4 regions of the Paenibacillus sp. B-A-8 genome follow, and region 1 is predicted to be linked to each of the others. Evidence: riboswitches for the same ligand, from Rfam matches in the RefSeq annotation. Region 1 holds a riboswitch; each other region holds the start of a gene.
What was found. A riboswitch is a leader RNA that binds a small molecule or an ion and turns the genes downstream of it on or off. The one in region 1 is predicted to bind cyclic di-AMP.

Region 1 (5,191 bases):
TTTTTTATTCAATGTAGACATCACTGTGGTGAGGCGTGTGGTTTCTTCTGGTGATAGTTGATCCTTCTTAATAGAAGTTGTTAAGATGCCCACACCGATAGGTTTCGTTAGTATCAGCTTATCCCCCACCTGCGCGCCTGCATTCGTTCTTACTTTGTCCGGATGCACCAGCCCCGTAACAGCCAATCCGAATTTAGGCTCTTTATCGTCGATAGAATGTCCACCTACAAGCGTCGCTCCTGCTTCCTGCACCTTGTCCGCTGCACCGCGCAAAATGTCACCGAGAATGCTTTTATCCAGAACAGAGATAGGAAAAGCTACAATATTAAGCACTGTAAGCGGCTTACCACCCATAGCATAAATGTCACTTAACGCATTGGCTGCTGCAATTTGCCCAAAGGAATAAGGGTCGTCCACGATCGGTGTGAAAAAATCAACAGTTTGCACTAACGCGAGTTCATCGCTTAAACGATACACGCCTGCATCATCACTAGTATCCAAACCTACAAGTAGATCCGGATTAGGAACGGTTGGTGGCAGACTGCGAATAACCTGCATGAGATCGGCGGGACCGATTTTGCAGCCGCAGCCTCCTTTTGAAGATAATGAAGTCAATTTTATAGTTTCGGCTTGAGACATCATGACTCAGCTCCTTTAGATAGTTAATATCGAATATCTTTAATCTTACATCAGTAGACAGCAATGTACAAAATGCATAGCTACCGATTGGATTTCATTATTCTGTTCTTTGAGAAGTGCTATGAGTGGTATTCTTTCGATTAATAGTATGCTAAAGGCTGGCTCATTCGTAGATTTCGCTACTTTGGGCCAGCCTTTAGTTCGATACTCTGTACTTTAGGGAGGTTTTCCCTAAAATACTATACAAAAGAACGTCCCGCAGCCAGTTCATACTCCCAGCTATAGAACGCCCTCATTTCTTGCTTAAACGTTAGCCGACCATTAAGACTCTGAAGAGGTTTATGCAATCTAAGGTGCTTTCTCCACTAGGATCAACTGATCTGCTGAGCATCCTGATGTTTCTCCAAAAAACGCTGAAGAATAGCATTAAATTTCTCCGGCTGACACAGATTACTAGGATCTAATGCGTTAGGAATGATCGCTAACTGAGCATGCGGCAGCTGAGACACCATATCCTTCATACAGTTGACTCCAAATTCACTAAAGTCACCGACTATACATAACGCGGGACGGTTAAAAGATTTTAAGCATCTAGTGTAATCCACATGACTAGTAGCCAGCCTTTGGCGATACAATTCCCGCGGACGTTTGTCGAGAAGTCCTCTTCTAATCTCGTTATAGGCCAGGTTCCAGCGTTCGCGATACATCATACGAATCGAAGGCAGTACAAGCTCACTAGGAGCGTAATACATTAACCAACTACAATATGCAGCCATAAGCTGAATTTTACCTACTATTGTTGATGCATGACTTCTACAAAAGCTATCGGCAACAACAATCGCCTTTACCCGTTCCGGGTATTGTTTCGCAATATGTTGAACGACGAGCCCCCCATAGGCGCTCCCGACAAAAACCGCCTCACGAATGCCCAAATCATTCAATAGCATAATTATATCTAGGCATTGCGTTTCAATAATCTCGTTTGGAGCCTGCAGCAATTCACCTGATTTGCCATTCCCCCGTAAATCGCACAGAATCACTTTATATTTATCAGAAAAATACTCTAATTGTGGTTTAAACATGCTATGTGTTAATCCATGTCCATGGATAAACACAACCGGAGTCCCTGTTCCAATGATTTCGTAATAGAGCGAAGTTCCATTCAGTTTAGCAATAGGCAAAATTAACACCTCTTTCACAGGTAGGTTCTATATCTATATGTGCTTATAAACGCAGCAAAAAACCACAGAGGGATTCTCTGTGGCTATTCATCATCAAATACGCCATTCATCCTCTCTCCATACGCTTACGAGGTTAGCTGTCGGATTCGGGCAGTGAGAGTTGCCCTACCTGTATGGATGCACTATTCAGCATCTGTAACAGGATTCACCCCATAACTAGTACCGACTGTCATATCGATTTCCAGTTGTTGGTTCCCCCGCTTTCCTTAACGGAAATTAAGCGGACTTCTTATGTAATTGTCAGTTATGTGATGAATCATACTCCGTGTAAGGTTTCTTGTAAAGTTGAGCCCTGGGCAAAATAATGATGAAAGCCATGCTTTTCATTTCATATTGAGCATACTCTTCGTTTTCTCTTTCTATTGCTCTTGTTTACTCGGTTTATTAAGAAAAAGCCGAGCGGTCATCAGAGATCAATCCCTGAACCACTCGGCTTCTTTATACAATCATTCGGCTACAACAGATCGGCGTTTTTCAATGCATGCTCCCAGCTCGGAAAAAAGAACAGCGCACTTCTCATAAGATCAGGATCGCTTTGCTTCACTTGTTTTTTACTGATCGAGCTTCCGTCAGTTTGAAGCTTTTTGATACGACTTAACACTTCATCAGCCTCCAAAGGAATTTCCATTGAAACACTCCTCTCTCAGTGACCTGGTTTCCAATCATTTTCTCCATAATATGCAAATTTATTCTTCATTTCGATTTATAAGGATTAAACCAGCTGATAGATCGGTTGTTCTGCAATAAAATAAGTAGGAATCGTTGGGTATTTCTCTGCCAAAACTTCAGCTAAATATTTCATTCCCGGGGCTTCACTCTCCGCATGACCTAACATAATCAGCGCATTCGATCTACCTTGATGTACTGCATCCCTCACATATTCCGGAGTTTCCCACTCTGGCCCTTCGCCAGCAATCAGTAAATCAAGATTGTGCTGATTAAAAAGAGGGATAGCCATTGTCCCGCCTCCTCTGTAACCCACTGATATCCCCACATGTCTGCATACCTGGGATAGGTCACCGGCAACACGTACATAGGGGATTCCTAGTTTTCTTTTTATGTACTGAGCCGCTTCACTTACTGTCATGGCAGGAATCGTTAGGATTGTAGCAGCGGGTTGCTGCTCATTCACATAAGCTGACCACTCAAGCTCTCGCAGCAAGCCGACCATGATCCCATCCGGTTTATGACGATGACAATAATCATGATAACGAAAAATAGCCATTTCAGAACGTTTGATCAAACTCAGTTTCGTGAGATAAACAGCGTCATCCTTTAACCACTCACTTGTATCATGGTGACTGTAATACACACCTTCATGTGTGATCAGCAAATTGGCGTTCATAGCCATCGCTCGTTCCACAACATATTGCGTAGCGCAAAATGCTGTAACTATCCCTGTAACCACCGTTTCTGGATTTCCTGGCTTAAGTGTATCCACAGTCCCCTCTATCTGTTCCTCAGTTCCCATTAAATCTTCCAGTATTGTTCTTATCGTAATGTTCACCGTAACCCTCCCTTTGAGTTTCATTCTTCTGATCTACAAACAAATAACCCGCCCTTATTTAATATAAGGACGGGTTATTTTACTACTTGAGCAGCTTACCCGCTCTATAATTTTGGGGCAGAGCCGATAATACGGTGAAAGGCTGGCTTCGGATGATGCTCTTCATCGAATAAGAAGGGCCAGTTCTTCCGGCCACGAACAGGGAAATCATCTAGCCAGGTATAGTCATCCGCTGCTCCCCAGAACGTGACTGAACTAATCACGTCGCGGTATTCTCTCAGCAGTGCGAACATCGCTTCATATCGATCTGCTTGAAGTTCGAGCAGATCAGCAGGTACTGTCTTTAAGTCCATTCGTTTGTCTTCAAAACGGAACATGGATACATCCAGCTCAGTCAATTGAAGCTGAAGTCCTAACGAGGCATATTTCTCAATCGCAGCACGAATATCATCAAGATTCGGATCGTATAGATTCCAGTGTGCCTGCAATCCGACGCCATGGATCGGCACCTCTTGATCCAATAGCGACTTCACCAGTTCATAGATTTTGTCACGCTTTAAGGGATGGGATTCATTATAGTCATTGTAGAATAATAATGCCTTAGGATCAGCTTCATGGGCGAATTCAAACGCTTTAGCTATAAAATCCGGGCCAACAATGTCGAGCCACTTCGAATGGCGAAGAAGCTCTTCTCCTTCATCGGCAATAACTTCATTCACAACATCCCAAGCATAAATATCTTCCTTATAACGTCCTACAACGGTTTGAATATGTGATTTGACTCGTGCAAGCAAAATCTCTCTGCTTACAGGTCCTCCGTTCTTATCCTCAAACAACCAATCCGTAGTCTGATTGTGCCAGACCAAGGTATGTCCGCGCATCGCCATCTTATGTTTTCGGGCGAAGGCAACTAGCTGGTCTGCTGCCCTAAAGTTATAAATATCCTCAAGTGGATGTAGACTTTCAAATTTCATCTCATTCTCAGCAGTTATACTGTTGAAATGATAAGCAAGCAAGTGCTCCTGTGATTGTATCGTAAATGGGTTGACCGCTGCGCCAATCTTGAAATCCTCCGAGAACACTGTCTTTAGTGCAGGCTCTGAGTAATCGCTAGCTTGTCTCATCAATTTCCCTCCCTACAAAAGCGTACATATTTAGCATTCTACTCATGATGATCGATAGTCGAACCAATCAAAGTAAGCAGGAACCCCCGCCACTTTGCCATGTCCTGTCGCATATAAGCCAACAAGAACACCGGTAAATCCGTTTCCTTTGACAGCTTGAGGGGATAATGGATAGGCTAGAGCCCTAGATAGCTCGATCCATTCCTGACCATCCAAAGAATAAAGTAAAGTGTATTCCGTTAGCTCCGCCCGAATTTTCAGATATAAACACCCAGCAATGGTTGGAATCTCTGCAGCCACATGTGTTGTTCCATCAACAGTTAAATAAGCTGTAATCACTCTATGTCCATTTCTTTGCGATAGTGCAATTTCATAATGTGCATTCTCGTCCAATCTAGCACAGAGTCCAGCCTCTTCACCGTCCACGGTAGGGTTAAAATCCAGTAATGTACTCCATTCAGCTGAAGTATGCTGCTGTCTTCTGCCTATAAAGGCTACCTGACCCACTTCATTAAGGTCTTTCGATTGCCCTCGAAGAGCTAGAAAACCCGGACGTTGGCTTAGTGACCAGCTTCCCTCTGCCGGATTCCGCAGAAAGGATAATCCCAATGGCAATACAGGGTCATCAAAATCATATCTTCCGCTAGTCTCAGGTTTTGGCGAATGACCCGGTACACGCG
Region 2 (5,191 bases), 1.0 Mb from region 1:
ACGCTCTATTAGCGGCATTCATCGTGGCAGGTATCATTTGTATTTTCCTCAAGATAAGTTGAGACAAGCGCTTACACGATTGCCATCTTCAATAGCAGTGATTTTTGCAAAATAATACAAGAAAATATGGGATTTTTGACAAGAAGAAACGATGTTTTCGTCTTTTGAAATCAATAACTGCTTCTCGTAGAAATAGACGATACAATAGATGGCGTGAAATTCACACTGTCTTATGTTAAAAAACAACAAGGAGTGACGGCAAAAATGTTTCTGTTTGACACACATACGCATCTGGATGCACCTCAATTCGACGAGGATCGCGAAGAAGTTATCGCTCGTGCTGTAGAGGCTGGCGTTAGTAAGATGATTAATATCGGATTTAATCGGGAGACGATTCCCTCTACGATGAAGCTGGCAGAATCTTATGATTATATTTATGCTGCAGTGGGCTGGCATCCACAGGATGCGATAGATATGAAAGAAGGAGATCTCGATTGGATCGCTTCTCTGTGCAGTCATAAAAAAGTGGTGGCTATTGGGGAAATTGGACTGGATTATTACTGGGATACCTCTCCCAAGGATGTGCAACATGAGGTTTTTCGCAAGCAAATCGGACTAGCCCGTGAACTAAAGATGCCGATTTGTATTCATGACCGTGATGCCCATGAAGATGTTGTACGGATTTTGCGGGAAGAAAAGGCAAATGAGGTTGGAGGCGTAATGCACTCATTCTCAGGAAGCTGGGAAACAGCAAAAATGTGCTTGAATCTTGGTTTTCATTTATCGTTTGGAGGACCCATTACGTTCAAAAATGCACGAGTGCCAAAAGAAGTGCTTGCGCAGACCCCGTTAGACCGATTATTGATCGAAACGGATGCTCCATATTTGACTCCTCATCCCTTCCGCGGGAAGCGAAATGAGAGTGCTCATGTGAAGTTGGTAGCAGAGGCGGCAGCTGAAATTAAAGGGCTAACATGGGAAGAATTGGCTAAAATAACGTATGCGAACGCACTGGAACGATTTGGGATTGAGTGAAAACGGGAGTAAAACAGGCGAAAAATAGAGAATGGCCGATATATTAAACTTTTTTAATATAAAAACGGCTGAATATTACAATATTTTAACCAAATTTTTGCTTAAACGTGGTTGAATCGTCCTTTACAACATGCATCAAAACAGGATATCATCTTTTCAGTGATGTGAGCTGTGTTATAGTGACAGCCACTGATTCATGGATCGTCTCGCTGAGTCTCCGTATGGAGAACGGGGGAACCAATATTGACCTGTCGCATGCCTGTATTTTGAATACGGCTTCGACGTGCCACAGGACAGTATTTGATTTCTTCACGTGGTCTTTGGGGTGAATTTAAGGGCAACCGCCATGAGCGGGTGACCTGAAATAGGGCGTCTCTCTTTCGTCCGAACCCGACAGCTAACCCCGTAAGCGCAAGTAAGAGAGGCAACCTCGTGCACAAGCATTCTCTATTCTGAATTTGGAGAAGCCACGAAAGAGTCCTCAATTGAACTCTTTTTAGGCTTTTTTATTTTTGAATAAATAGAATGTTGCCCACATACTGTTATATAACAGGGGTGGGAGTAGCTGTGCCGAGCAGGCGATCCATGAGCAGGAGACGCTAAGTTATTAAGTGCGTGTCCTGTGACAATCTCAAATAGTTTCGTCAAAGGAATTCAGTCCTCATGATATACAATTGACGACGGGGCTATGTAAGGAGGATGGAGAGAATGGGCGTATTCCAACCAGAAGTATCCCATGATTCGCAGTCATCCAGCAGGTCTTTCGCACTACGGTGGGAGCAAGTAAATACTCGCGTACTTTTACTTGCAGGCGTGATTTCAGTCGCTATCGCGCTACTTATTCTGCTGTACGTACACGGTCAAAGTAACAAACAATTATTTTTAGTAATAGACGGGCAGACACAGACGCTTGAAACGCGAGAAGCGCTTCTTGGTGATGTGCTGGAGAAAGAGCAAATTTCGCTGCAGCCGCATGATGAACTATCTTTAGGACTGAGTGATGAAATAAAAGACGGTGACCGTGTCGTTATCAATCGTGCGCAGAAAATTAGCCTTACTGCGGACGGAGCAACAAAAACGTTATATACAACCGAGGATACAATCGGTAAAGCAATTGACAAAATGGGCATCACCCTAGAAGGTCATGATAAGATTTTCCCTTCGTTAGACACCGCCATTTCTGCCAACATGGAGATTAAGATTGTTCGCATCAACAAACAGACTGTACAGCGGACAACTAACTTACCCTTCAGAGTCATCAAGACAGCAGACCCCTCCCTTACTGTGGGAACAGTTAGAGTGGCACAGGCAGGCAAACCAGGCGTCATGATTCAGCATATTGAAAAGATCTACCAAGACGGAGAACTGGCCTCTATGCGCATGATTGGTAAGGAAGTACAAACGGTAACGAAAGATAAAGTTATTGCCGTTGGTACCAAACCACTTCCTAAGCCGGCTGTAGCTAAGACTACAACAACTTCCAATTCAAACACTACTTCCAAAACGGCTAAGGTTAGCGCCAAGACTAATAACGTCACAAGCAAGGCTGGCGTAGACTTTGAGTACAAGAAGATGATTAAGAACGTCTCCATGACAGCTTATTCATCAGAAGAGCCAGGTATAGGTACCAAAACTGCCTCCGGAACACGCGTAACGGAAGGTCGTACAATTGCAGTAGACCCGAATGTAATCCCTATTGGCTGGTGGGTATATATTGAGGGGCTTGGATTCCGCCGAGCTGAAGATACTGGCGGTGCCATTAAAGGCAATAAAGTAGACGTCTATTACGATTCACTGAGCCATGTGCGTAATTTCGGTCGTAAATCACGTACCGTTTATGTGATTGGACCTGTGAAGCCGGAGTTAAATTAGTTCGGAAGCTTTTGCAAATTATTCTTTGATAAGCTATAGTGATGATAACCGTTAAGGAACGCCAGATGATCATTTCGTTGATCGCAGAGCAACCGCTCATCACTTATAAATTCTTTAACCAAAAGAAGAGGAGCGAAACCTCTTCTTTTTTGCTTTTTTTGGAAGGAGTCAATAGATATGATTAAGGAATTAATTGTCGTTGAAGGTAAGAGTGATACCGTCGCTGTTAAACGCGCTGTAGAAGCAGATACGATCGAAACAGGGGGCTCGGCGGTAGACCGGACCGTAATTGCGAAGATCGCGCTTGCTATGGAGCGTAGAGGGGTGATTATTCTTACAGATCCGGATCACGCGGGTGAACGAATTCGTAAGATTGTGTCCGCAAAGGTGCCGGGCTGTAAGCATGCTTTCATTCCGGAGAAGGACGCAACCCGTAAGGGAGATATCGGTGTGGAGAACGCCTCTCCAGAGGCGATTCGTCATGCGCTGCGAAACGTACATACCTCTTTTGAAGGAGCACCTGCAATAATTGGAATTGACGATCTAATGGCCGCTGGAATGCTTGTACACCCTCGGGCAGCTGAAAGACGTATGGCACTTGGTAATTTGCTTGGAATCGGATATTGTAATGGCAAGCAGCTGTACAAGCGGCTGGCGATGTTTGGAATTACGCGGGAGGAATTTGCCGGAGCTCTCGCCCAAATTGATCAGGGGGGCATTACTTCATGAGTGGTAGAGAGGAAATTTCAACTCCAAAACGGACAAAAGAGATTATTCAACGTTATGGATTTAAGTTCAAGAAGAGCTTAGGACAGAATTTTTTGATTGATCAAAATATATTGGACAAGATTGTAGACGCTGCTGGGCTAGATAGCGACTCAGGGGCTCTAGAGATCGGTCCTGGGATTGGAGCACTGACGGAGCGTTTGGCGCTAACAGCCGGTGCGATAACCGCTGTGGAGATCGACCGTAGGTTGATCCCTATTTTAAGGGACGTGCTTTCCCCTTACCCGCATGTTAAGGTTCGTAATGATGATGTTCTGAATGTAAACCTGCAGGAGCTGTTCAAGGAAGACTTTTCATCCGTGAACAAGGTAAGCGTAGTTGCCAATTTGCCGTATTATGTGACTACACCGATCCTAATGAAGCTGCTCGAAGAGAAGCTTCCGCTTGATAACATCGTTGTAATGATTCAGAAAGAGGTTGCGGAGCGTATGGCTGCTTCTCCGGGAGGGAAGGAATACGGAAGCCTTAGCATTGCCGTGCAGTATTACAGTGAGCCTGAGCTCGTCTGCATTGTACCGCGTACAGTATTCATTCCTCAACCTAATGTGGAGTCGGCTGTAATCCGTCTAAAGGTAAGAGAGCGTCCACCGGTAGAAGTTGAGAGTGAGAAGCATTTCTTTGAGGTCGTCCAAGCTTCTTTCACACAGCGTCGCAAAACGATTGCTAACAATCTCAAGGCTCGTTACTTCCCTGAAGAGGGACGTGAACGTCTGGAGGCTTTACTTGCAGAAGCTGGTATTGAACCAACCCGCCGTGGAGAAACGTTAAGTTTAGAAGAATACGCCCGATTGAGCGGTGTTCTGTTGGCTGCTGGAATCGTATAAGTAAAAACACGGCTAGTTATGAACCAACTGAGGCCTTTGCCCATACGATGGGGTAGAGGTGGTGGTTGTAATGAATTTAGGAGACTTGGTCGTTCGTAAATCGTATGGCGGTGATTTGACTTTTCGTGTAGATCATATTGTGCAGGACAGAGCCGTCATTAAAGGCACAGATTTCCGTCTGTTGGCGGATTCTCCTCTGAATGACTTGGTTCAAGTGCCTCCTACCCGAATTACGGAACGAGGACAACAAGCACAGATTAAAGCGAATGAATCACTGACACAGCTGCGGAAAGACCGACAGGAGCAAAGTCAGCGGAGCGGGAGCGCTCTATCAGAGGGGGCATGGGCTCCATCGCCCAAGGAAGCTGCCTATTTTGAAGTGCCGGGGAAAGTACTACATCTGGATGGCGATCCGGCGTACTTGAATAAGAGTCTAAGCTTATATGAGCAATTGCGGATCCCTGCTGAAGGTCATCATGTTCATGAGTCCGCAATGGCTGACACTTTATACCGGCTGCTGCCCCGCGTGCGTCCAGATATTGTGGTGATTACCGGTCATGACGGGGTGCTGAAGCAACAGCATACTTACGATCTTCACAGTCTGAGCAGCTATAAAAATTCGCAAAACTTCGTAGCTGCTATTAGGGTAGCTAGGGATTATGAGCGAAATTTTG
Region 3 (5,191 bases), 1.1 Mb from region 1:
GCTGGCTGAGGATCTTTTCTTCGCGCTGGGTAATGAACCTATGATTGAGGTGGGGAGCGGCGTTATCATCTACGATAAGGACACGCACCGCATTAATATTTTAGTCGGAGAAGAGGATTTAGCCTCTGTTGTTTTGATTTAGGAAGAGGGGGCGGCGGGGCGTAATTTGCCCGTAGTTAGTAGCCCGTGTTAAAATTGGTGTAGCCGAGTTATAATCGCTGGGATTCTTGAATACATTTAATCGAAAATATTGCCTTTATCCTGGCACATCCCTTGGACCTCAGAAGCTAAGGGATGTTTTGTTTAGCGAATAAGACGAGTAAAGGGCCTGCGGATTTTACTGCAATTTTTAGTAAGGGAGGAAACGAATTGTTATTTACGGAAGAAGAACTGCGTGAGCAGATCAGCAAGCTGGAAGGTTGGAAGCTCGAAGAGAATACCATGGTGCGAAAATATATGTTCAGCCAATATATGAAGGGTATTGCTTTCGTTGATGAAGTAGCCACCATTTCAGAAGCCTTTGATCACCATCCACATATTACGATTGATTATAAGACAGTGACTTTACGACTGAAATCAAATGAGGAAGACGGTATTACAGCTCTAGATATTCGAGAGGCACATGAATTTAATGAAGCCTTTGAGAAAAATCGTTAGTGTCACCCAAACTCATAAATAAACGCCCGTGCGCAGATAGTGAACTATCTTCTGGCACGGGCGTTTTTAGTTGCTTAGGTAGTAGTTACTGTTACTTTTTCTCTGAGAGCCAGAGGGCGACGTTTGCGATCTCCTCAGGGGCTAGCTTTTCTTTAAAGGAAGGCATTTGACCGCGTCCCTTAGTGACGATGCTGTAGATTTCTTCAGCATCATGCTGACCGCCTTCATTTTGAAGACTAGGGCCAACTCCACCTTGAAGCTGATCGCCGTGACAGGTGATACAGCTGGCTTTCACGGTTGCTTCTGCCTTTGCCGCATCCAACTGAACTACCGGCATTGTGGGTTTATTCTGTTCAGCTACCTCTTCTTTACCTGGAAGTGTAAACATAAGTACTACCGCAAAGGCACAGGCGGCAAAAAACAAACCGCTCATGATCCATTTCTGCATCCCAGTTCGTCCCTTCTATGTAAGCTGCTCCCTACATTATAGCTCAAGGTGAAGCGTTATCATAGGGTTTGTGACAAAAAAATGAACGATAATACCATCAATTGATTGAAAAATATGGATTTTAATATCATTTCTCATAGACCATGCAATAAAAAGGTTTGTTTCCTGATGGGGTTAGGCGCTCATACGTATCTGTAATCGTAAATCCACACTTTTGGTAAGTTCGGATCGCACGCTGGTTCCAGGTCAATACCTCTAGATCAATCTCACGCTCAGGATAACGAAGCAAGGCTTCTTGCACGATTGCATCCATGAATAATTTCCCTAGCCCTTTGCCGCACAGATCAGGTTGCATGCCAATCCCCAAACGTACAACACCTTCCATCGGGAACAACTGCGCGAATCCACACAAAGCTTCTTGCCCATTTAATATGGAGACATATTGCTCATTCCGTAGCTGAGGATCACCGAACTCGATGCCTAGAGCCTGCATTTGTTCCCACGGCATCCAGCCGTAAATATTATAAGGGGGGGTGTAATTCCAATTGCATATCTCTTCCGCGTGACTAGTCTCCATAGGAGTTACATGAAAAGTAACCGAAGGATTTATCATAAGGTCAAAGACCTCCTTTCACGAGGGTTATAACGCTTGCCGTCCTTACGAGTGCCGAAGGCGTCTATACTTGTAACTAATTATATACAAAAAGAGGGGTCATCAACTCAGAAAATTTATAAGGAATACTGTTTTACAAATTTTGAGAGGGGTAAATATTAAATAAGACAAAAAAACAAGCTCTTCCCCAAGAATTAACATCTTGGAAAAGAGCCTATGTACGTTCTACTTATTGAACATCATCATTATCTTCTGTCTCAGAAGCAACAGAATGATAAGCATCAGTGCTCATAATCCGTTTAGCACCGATATAGCGTTTTACGTAGTAGCTATCACTCAGGGAGCTAATCGTTACACCGCGTGAGGAAGATGCGTGTGCAAACTTGCCTTCACCGACATAAATGCCGACGTGGGAAACACCCTTACCACTTGTATTGAAGAATACAAGATCTCCTGATCTTAAATCATCTCGGGAGATAGCAGTACCCATTTGATACTGGGAACCTGATTGGTGTGGTAGGTTGATACCGATTTTATCAAAAACATACATTGTAAATCCGGAGCAATCAAATCCATTTGTGGAGATCCCGCCGGATACGTATTTAGTTCCGATGGTCTTGTCGATCACTTTATCCATTTTGGAATCCGCGAAAGCGCTTCCTGCTCCGATGGTGAAGATAATGGAAAAGCTGAGTACAGCTGCTGCTAACTTCTTCTTCAAAAGTTTATACCCCTTCCAGATGCCTACGAGGTTAGCTTAAGGGTTCGGTTGAAGGTCCCCTATGACCCCTCTAAAAATGGAGGTCAATTCACCCAAAGTTGGTTCCCCCGTTTCCCTAATAGTTAGGAAACTCGGCTCAGACTGTTGATTAGGAATAGCTTGTAATCAATACATGACAAAACCTTTGTAAATAACAACTTAATGATTACAAAAATGTTACTAAAATCTTACTGCAGTTATTGTAACAAACAGAGTGCCGCTTGGCAATCGTTTTTAACCTAATCATGCAGAAAAATTCATATATTTAAAGACAAAATGCATATGTAAGCGATAATATTAAACTTATTTTTATATTTATTGAAATTTTTATCAAATAAAAGTGTTTAAAGTCTGTTCTAGAGGTGTAAAGATTATAATAAGGCAAAAGAAAACCTGGATTCGATTAAGGTGATAATCAAATCCAGGTCTATATAGTTGTAATTGTGAGGTTATAGTTGTGGGGAAGTATTAATCGTAGGCTACAGCTTGATATGAGGAAGTACTCATTACTCTTTTAGCGCCAACGTAGCGATTGGCCCAGTAGGACTGGCTAAGTGAAGTGATGGTCACGCCATATGAAGATGATGATTGTGCGAATTTTCCGTTTCCAACATAAATGCCGACATGGGATACGCCGTTGCCCAATGTGTTAAAGAAAACTAGGTCACCTGAACGCAATTTGCTTTTGGCTACAGGAGTTCCAACATTATATTGAGCTTTTGAAGTGCGGGGCAAAGAAAGACCCACCTTCTTGAATACATACGTAGTGAATCCAGAACAGTCAAACCCGGCAGTGCTAGTGCCTCCGGTTTTATAGGCAACTCCAATTGTCTTTGAAATAACACTATCCATCTTAGAATCTGCAAAGGCACTTCCTCCACCAATAGAGAACGCCATCACAAGTCCCAGCGCCGCAGCGACGCATGCTTTTCTTAAATTCTTCAAAAAAATTGTACCCCTTCCAATGCCTGTGAGGTTAGCTTAAGGATTCGGTAGAAGGTTCCCCTATGATCACTGCAAAGCGAGATCAATTCACCCAAAATATGGTTCCCCCACTTCCCGGTGCAAGGAATTCGGCGTTTTATGCACCAGATAGTGACTTATCGACAAGACTACGATGAATACATGAAGTTATGTAGAAATCGTTTCAAATGATTACAAACTTGTTACTAATGGAACAGGACTTATTGTAACAAAGTCTTTACGAATTTGCAAATCGCCATAATTTGTCTGTAACGCGAAAGAGTCCCGGCTCCTGATTTAGGAACCGGGACTCTTATATTATGTGTTGTAATGCCATAAATTATTGTGGAAATGCTTTACTGCGCCATAGATGATATTGAGCGGAAATTCCCCACATTTTGAAAAGTGTCGAGGGCAGTGATGAGAGTTGACGAATAAGAAGTGCCGGCAGGCCAGGACAGAAGATACCGGATAGTCCGCACACCAGCAGAAGGATAAGGCCCGCTGCACCAAGTATGATTGAAATGCCTAGTGCAGGAATCAGTGACTTTATACAGATGAATAGGGAGGAGAACATCCCCGTACCGCTGGTATAACCAAACTGCATATATAGAAGGAACAGACGAACGATAAAGATGTATATAAGCCATGCCAATACGTATGGAACTAGATGAAGTAACAAAGAGGAGTTCAGAAAGGAAGATAAGAACAGCCCGTACATTTTTGGAGCGAGCCAGTATAACGGCAATAGAGCCAGCACCCATTCGATTAAACTAAAGATAAACACTGGAAATCCATAAAGCTTCATGCCGGGAAAAAAGAACAGGCCTCGCTCTCCTTTTCTCTCTTGATGGAGTTCATGCAGTAATCCTGCTCTTATGAAGGGGGAGAGCAGCAGTCGTAAGAGAACAAGCCCTAGGAACATCCATAACCAATTACGTATCTCAGGATCTGTGTTCAAGCTGAACTGCCCTTCGACATAATAGAGTAGTCTACCCATTCCACTGCCTCCAGCGTCTTTATCTGGGTAGCGCAGTAGAATTGGAACGATAGCAGACCGGATGAAGCCGTACATAAAGTAGCCCCAGAGCAGTCGATAGATGAAGAGCAGAATCAGAATATAAAATTGCTCCTTCATGCTTTGCCAGCCGCGGGTTATCGATGTTCTCACAATCATTCACCTCACCAGACAAGAGTTCCGAGCACGGTTTCAACTAATTTAGTTACACTTAACGTCCAGCGGGAGAGTGTTTTGGGCTCTATTTCCGCCAGTCTGAAGTTATTAAGATGTTTGTTTTCTAAAAGAACGGTATGCTCTGGATCAATCTCAGCAGAGAGGAGAAGTTTATCGCTTAACAGCTGAAACGTAGTCTCTGCTCCTTCACCGTTCCAGACCCGCTCTGCCGCAGAACCGTCAGCGAATGTGAATTTAATGGGAACGTCAACGTAATGACTCCCTTTGTTTGTAATTTTCACTATGGATTCGTAGCTCTGAGCCTCGCTGCTGCCATTCTTTTTAATCGTAATCGTATCTACTGAGAAATCAGGAGCACCGCCACCATAAACATAATCCTCGAAATAAGGCTGCCACGATTTTTTGGTTACCTTCTCAACGACTTTTTGAAAATCAGATGTAGTGGGATGCTGGAAACGGAATTTACGTGCGTAAGTAGACATGATACTGTTCATTGCTTTAGCGCCTACTTGGCGTTCAATATCCTTAAGTACTAGCTTTCCGCGAATATATACA
Region 4 (5,191 bases), 2.3 Mb from region 1:
TTTGCCTGATATGGACGGATGGCAAGTCTGTAAGGTAGTCAAGGAAACCGTTTTTGTACCTATGCTGATATTAACGGAACAGGGAGATACTAAGGACAAGATTCGCGGGCTTAGGATTGGAGCTGACGATTACCTAACCAAGAATATTGAACCTGAAGAGTTATTAGCCCGCATATACTCCATTCTCCGGAGGGTAGCAATTACAAAATCCATGTTTGAAAAAGAAAGATCCCTTGAATTCCCTGGGTTAATAATATATCCAAAAAAGAGGGAGATTTATATTGATGGGATCTTGGAGGGGTTTTCTCAAAAGGATTTTGATTTGATTGTTACTCTTGCTCAAAGAAGAGAAAAAACTTTTACCAGAGAGGAATTGGTGGATAGTGTATGGGGATATGATTTCGAAGGAGAAAATCGTGTAGTTGATACCCATATAAAGAAAATTCGCCAAAAATTCCAAAACGCTGGGCTTAAATATAGTCCAATTCAGACGGTTCGGAGTATAGGGTATAGATTTTTTAAACAGGATTGAACAATTTATATAATTCAATATTACCTATAAGGACACCATGAGATTTTAGTGCTTGGTTATATGTTGATTGTTGTAGCTTTGACGTTAACTGGTAATCAGAATTAAATCATTTTAAGATGGTGAGCTGATGTTTTCTATTTATTCAAAACAAGTTGCAGAATTGTTAAGTGCGCTGGGGATATGGTCATTTCTGATAAGCATTGGAATTAGTATTTTTATAAGTATCATCGGAGTAATTCCTTCAGTTTTTATGACCACCGTAAATGTTTTGATTTTCGGATTCTACCCTGGTTTTTTGCTCTCGTGGATTGGTGAGGTCTTAGGTGCAGGGGTATCCTACAATTTATATCGATTAGGTGTTCAAAGAGTGAACAAGCTTAGAAGGGTAAATTATCTGTGGTTAAATAATCTTAACAATATGACTCCACTAAGGCAGTTTTTCATCTTGTTGTTGGCTAGGCTCATACCCTACGTACCATCCTCCATTGTAACATTGGTAGCCACCACATCCAGTATGACTTTCTTGAACTATATGTTGGCAACTGCTGTAGGCAAGCTTCCCTCCATTTGGTTAGAAACCTTACTTGCTTATGGATATGTAAAAGTAGAAAATAAATCAATGAAAATAATAATTACAATAATGTCACTACTTTCTCTATATATTATTATCCATACAAGTAAGATGAAAAATGGTAAGTTGAATGAAATTCACGAAAATGATCACTAATCCTAGAAATTTATGCATTGTACTATAAAATTGTGTGGTATTTGTGTTGTTTGAAAATAAAAATAGAAAATTTTATATCGGATTGACACAGTGAATATAAATACAATACTATAGCAATAGTTACAAAAAATTAATTAATTATTGCCGAATTTCGTATTGAAAACGGGGGAACCATTCTTGGGTGAATTATTCTTGAAAGCAAAGGAATATAGGGAACCTTTAACCGAACCCTCAGCTAACTCCGTAGGCATTGAAGGGAGAACCTGATTCTGAAAAAGTTTATTTTATCCGTAGTGGGGGCTGCAGTATTGTTCACTTCTGTTCCTGCAAGCACCTACGCAAGTGAAGTAAGTATTGAAAATGAAGTGAAAGAGGTATTGGGGACTCCTTATTTATGGGGGGGGACTACGGCGGCGGGTTTTGATTGTACGGGTTTCATATTGTATATATTAGATAAATTTAATGCAGGTGATTTACCGCGCACATCACAATCTCAAGCTAAAGTAGGCACACCCGTGTCTAAAGATGATCTTCGCGTAGGAGATCTGGTCTTTTTTAACACTTTTGGTACAGGAATTTCCCATGCAGGCATTTATGTAGGTGATGATCAGTTTGCTCATTCCTCAAGCAGTAAAGGCGTAAGAATTAGTAGACTCTCAGAGTCATATTATCGTGATCGTTATGTCACTGCTCGCCGTGTAGTGAGCGAAACTAGCTACCTCAAAATGATTAGTGAATGATGAGTTTGTAAGGTCAGCATCTGTTTTTTTACCTTTTTAATTTCTGGGTTTGTATGCATCCTCTTTAAGAAAAAGACTTCTCACAGGTTGTATTTTATTGTGAGAGGTCTTTTTGCGTCGAGGCTTAGTGTTTAGTGGAAGGTGTGAAAAAACGGTAATAATACAATTGACATACCCCCGAGGGGTACCCTTAGAAGATCGATTTTTCGGAAATGCCAACATTTTTTCTGAAGGTGAGAAAAGGTCTCTCGTTTCTTTCCATCCGGATCTATATAAATACTGGGAAACTACGACAGAAATCACGAAACCTATTTACGCGGGGCACAAAGGTTTAAAAGACGTAACCCGTATGCAGTTAATAGATCTTAACCTTTGGTTGCCTGGTGATATATTAATGAAAGCCGATAAGATGAGTATGGCTCACTCTTTAGAGGTTCGTGTTCCTTTCCTTGATAAAGAAGTGTTTGAGATTGCCCAGAAAATTCCTGCTTCATTATTGCTCGCAATAGGAACCACTAAATACATCTTACGTAAAGCCCTGGAGGGAATCGTACCTCATTCTGTGTTAGGTCGTCCAAAATTAGGCTTTCCTGTGCCTTTGAAAAAATGGTTATTAACCCCAATGGGTGATACCATCCTTCAACAAATTACAGAGAGTGGGGTGGACCAATGGATTCAACTAAATGTTGTTAAAGAGATGTTAAAACAACATCGAATGGGAACGGCCGATTATTCCCGCAAGATTTGGACGATTTATATATTTTCGTTGTGGCATTCCATGTATATTAAACAGTCTATATTCAGGCAAGCTCTAGTCAACTCATAACTCGATAATAGTAGTCAATTGTAGTCGCCTAATTTTGAGATAGCGTAAGCTACCGAGAGGAAAAATATTCAGATATGTGATCCTATCCATCTTAAATCGGGGACTAAATCAACAGTTGGTTGCGAATTATGGAATGACTGGAGAGGAAAAGGAAGGAACATGGTTGTTATTACCCGGATTGCTTTTTTCAATCACTTAAGCAAGGAACAATAACTTCATGAAATATGCAAACTTTCAACATCATATCCACATACAACTCTTCTACAATAAAAATATTAAAAGAAAGCAATTTACAGAGGAGGTACACAGATGGATTGGTCTTTGCTATTGCTGTTGATTTGTCCACTGATGATGGTATTGATGATGTTTGGGATGAGAGGAATGCATGGTAAAGACTCTCATTCAAACCAGTCACAATCCAACTGGACACTTCACGAAGACTATAATGAGTTAAAAGTAGAGAACGAACGAATGAAAAAGCAACTTCTAAGCTTGTCTAAATAACTCATATTAGAGAAAAGCATATAAAACTCCATTGAAATCGCCCATGGATAAATGGAAGACCTTATTAACCATTTTGACGGGGCGATTTCTTTGTACAAGCTATAAATCACGAACTCAGTCTGGCTAGATTTTGTATATAAATACACTTTTAGGATAATATAACTTAGGATGAACAAACATTAAAATTATGAAGGAGTAATAAAAATGACGACAATTTCACATTCTTCGGTTCAACATTTTCAAAGTTGTATTGATAGTTGTAACGACTGTATGCAAGCATGTGAAGAATGTTTAACCTCTTGTCTTAAAGAGACAGACGTGCAAGCAAGAATTCACTGTATCCACACTTTGCGTGATTGTGCGGATATCTGTGCAACAGCTGCCCAATGGATGGCTCGTGGAAGTATATACGCAAAAGAATTTTGCCAAGTCTGTGCAAAGATCTGTGACGATTGTGCTGCAGAATGTTCGAAATTTCAAGACGCACATTGTCAGAAATGTGTTGAGTATTGTCGTAAATGTGCAGATGAATGCCGTAAAATGGCTTCGTAAAGTTGAGGTTAGGTGATTGAGGGGAGCAATGAACGGAATTTTAGATAGTTGCACCCATGAGAAATAAAGAAACGACGAAAGCTAGTAAGAGCTTTCGTCGTTTTGCAATAGTTTATTATTTTTTAGTAACATTGACAGACTAATTCGCCCTTCGTCTAGTGTTGTCATCTAATTAGGATAGGCAATGTTAATTTGTGTTTAATTAGTAAGTCCATATGCTCCCTTATTTATCGATGTGTAACGGTGGGAATATGTTGATGTGTCATGGAGAATAATGGGATTAGATCTTGTCTAAGCCATCATACCAGCCGTATAACCATCCATAATGTTCGTTCGTTAATATTGTAATAATCTGAGGAGTTAAGATGGACAACAACCTAAATAATTCATTTCTGTCCCTATTCAAACCGGAAACAGCAAGCGGAAAAGCTGGAAAATGCTTCAGTCATACAGTCCGTGGTATATCTCTATGGCCTGCCGTGAAGCTCAAATGTGGCATCATCGATGGAGAGGCTGCCACTTTGCCATGGGATCGATGAAGAAGGAGTGCTCTAGAGGGATTTGAATGGGGAGGCCAGGAGGACCAAAAAAAAGGCCGGTAATGGGTTCAAAAAGACTTCTGTGACCATGATGCTCTTTGGGTGGAGGTTCCCCCCCATCAAAGGAAAATCACCCACCCAGCGACATACATATACTGACTTCCACTAACTTCTGTGTGAAGAAGGAAAAAATACTCAGTCCGCTAATCCGGTCTGCTTGTAAAACAGAAAGAGCTTTACTTTCCAAGCTCCATTGATAACTCTGCTTTGTTTGTTCAACCATAGCACCACGCAGAAAAAATAGTTAGGGTCAACACTGACAGAATAATAGCGATTAAGATGCTACATAATAAAGCAGCGCCTCCCCACTGCAAAAATGTTTCTAGCCCTTCGATAAACCTATAACCAAACCATAAAACATACTTACACTCCTCTAAACGGTTTATCTATTGATTTATTTGTGATGCTCTGAATGCTCCTCTTGTTGATTGTTTTGTTGTACGGGCTTATCCAGAAAATCCGAAATGGATTGAGGTACCGCTGTAATAACCAGGATGATGGATATGATCGATGAAATGAAATATACCCATGCCGCAGGACGATCTTTTTTCCACCTTCGTTTCGCTACAACGATAAACCATATGGACAAGAGAAGAGAGATGACTAAAAAAATGAGTTTAAGAGATGGAGCCATGGAGAAGAGCCCAGCACCTAAGGATGTTAATCCTAAGGCAATCAACAGGGTATGAAGCCAATGATGTGCAGATGCAA

Region 2: linked by a shared signal. The riboswitch ahead of ACN6MV_RS00190 (ubiquitin-like domain-containing protein) and the one ahead of ACN6MV_RS26725 (alpha/beta fold hydrolase) in region 1 are both predicted to bind cyclic di-AMP.
Region 3: linked by a shared signal. The riboswitch ahead of ACN6MV_RS00545 (C40 family peptidase) and the one ahead of ACN6MV_RS26725 (alpha/beta fold hydrolase) in region 1 are both predicted to bind cyclic di-AMP.
Region 4: linked by a shared signal. The riboswitch ahead of ACN6MV_RS15830 (C40 family peptidase) and the one ahead of ACN6MV_RS26725 (alpha/beta fold hydrolase) in region 1 are both predicted to bind cyclic di-AMP.

Annotation. Positions count from the first base shown of each region.
Region 1 is NZ_CP183882.1:5,931,532-5,936,722, forward strand. It holds gene selD (selenide, water dikinase SelD) at 1-642, opposite strand, end outside; gene ACN6MV_RS26725 (alpha/beta fold hydrolase) at 1,011-1,820, opposite strand; cyclic di-AMP (ydaO/yuaA leader) riboswitch at 1,927-2,113, opposite strand; gene ACN6MV_RS26730 (hypothetical protein) at 2,335-2,508, opposite strand; gene ACN6MV_RS26735 (Nif3-like dinuclear metal center hexameric protein) at 2,593-3,387, opposite strand; gene ACN6MV_RS26740 (endo-1,4-beta-xylanase) at 3,492-4,511, opposite strand; gene ACN6MV_RS26745 (glycoside hydrolase family 43 protein) at 4,554-5,191, opposite strand, start outside.
Region 2 is NZ_CP183882.1:40,845-46,035, forward strand. It holds gene ACN6MV_RS00180 (HD domain-containing protein) at 1-115, shown strand, start outside; gene ACN6MV_RS00185 (TatD family hydrolase) at 265-1,035, shown strand; cyclic di-AMP (ydaO/yuaA leader) riboswitch at 1,233-1,462, shown strand; gene ACN6MV_RS00190 (ubiquitin-like domain-containing protein) at 1,744-2,907, shown strand; gene rnmV (ribonuclease M5) at 3,085-3,636, shown strand; gene rsmA (16S rRNA (adenine(1518)-N(6)/adenine(1519)-N(6))-dimethyltransferase RsmA) at 3,633-4,517, shown strand; gene yabG (sporulation peptidase YabG) at 4,588-5,191, shown strand, end outside.
Region 3 is NZ_CP183882.1:111,454-116,644, forward strand. It holds gene ACN6MV_RS00520 (hypothetical protein) at 1-142, shown strand, start outside; gene ACN6MV_RS00525 (4a-hydroxytetrahydrobiopterin dehydratase) at 370-657, shown strand; gene ACN6MV_RS00530 (c-type cytochrome) at 749-1,105, opposite strand; gene ACN6MV_RS00535 (GNAT family N-acetyltransferase) at 1,233-1,718, opposite strand; gene ACN6MV_RS00540 (C40 family peptidase) at 1,948-2,439, opposite strand; cyclic di-AMP (ydaO/yuaA leader) riboswitch at 2,445-2,586, opposite strand; gene ACN6MV_RS00545 (C40 family peptidase) at 2,947-3,375, opposite strand; cyclic di-AMP (ydaO/yuaA leader) riboswitch at 3,429-3,567, opposite strand; gene ACN6MV_RS00550 (hypothetical protein) at 3,782-4,612, opposite strand; gene ACN6MV_RS00555 (M1 family metallopeptidase) at 4,624-5,191, opposite strand, start outside.
Region 4 is NZ_CP183882.1:3,595,067-3,600,257, forward strand. It holds gene ACN6MV_RS15820 (response regulator transcription factor) at 1-532, shown strand, start outside; gene ACN6MV_RS15825 (TVP38/TMEM64 family protein) at 660-1,259, shown strand; cyclic di-AMP (ydaO/yuaA leader) riboswitch at 1,392-1,524, shown strand; gene ACN6MV_RS15830 (C40 family peptidase) at 1,529-1,999, shown strand; gene ACN6MV_RS15835 (asparagine synthase-related protein) at 2,349-2,825, shown strand; gene ACN6MV_RS15840 (DUF2933 domain-containing protein) at 3,135-3,329, shown strand; gene ACN6MV_RS15845 (four-helix bundle copper-binding protein) at 3,534-3,881, shown strand; gene ACN6MV_RS15850 (hypothetical protein) at 4,247-4,420, shown strand; gene ACN6MV_RS15855 (hypothetical protein) at 4,875-5,191, opposite strand, start outside.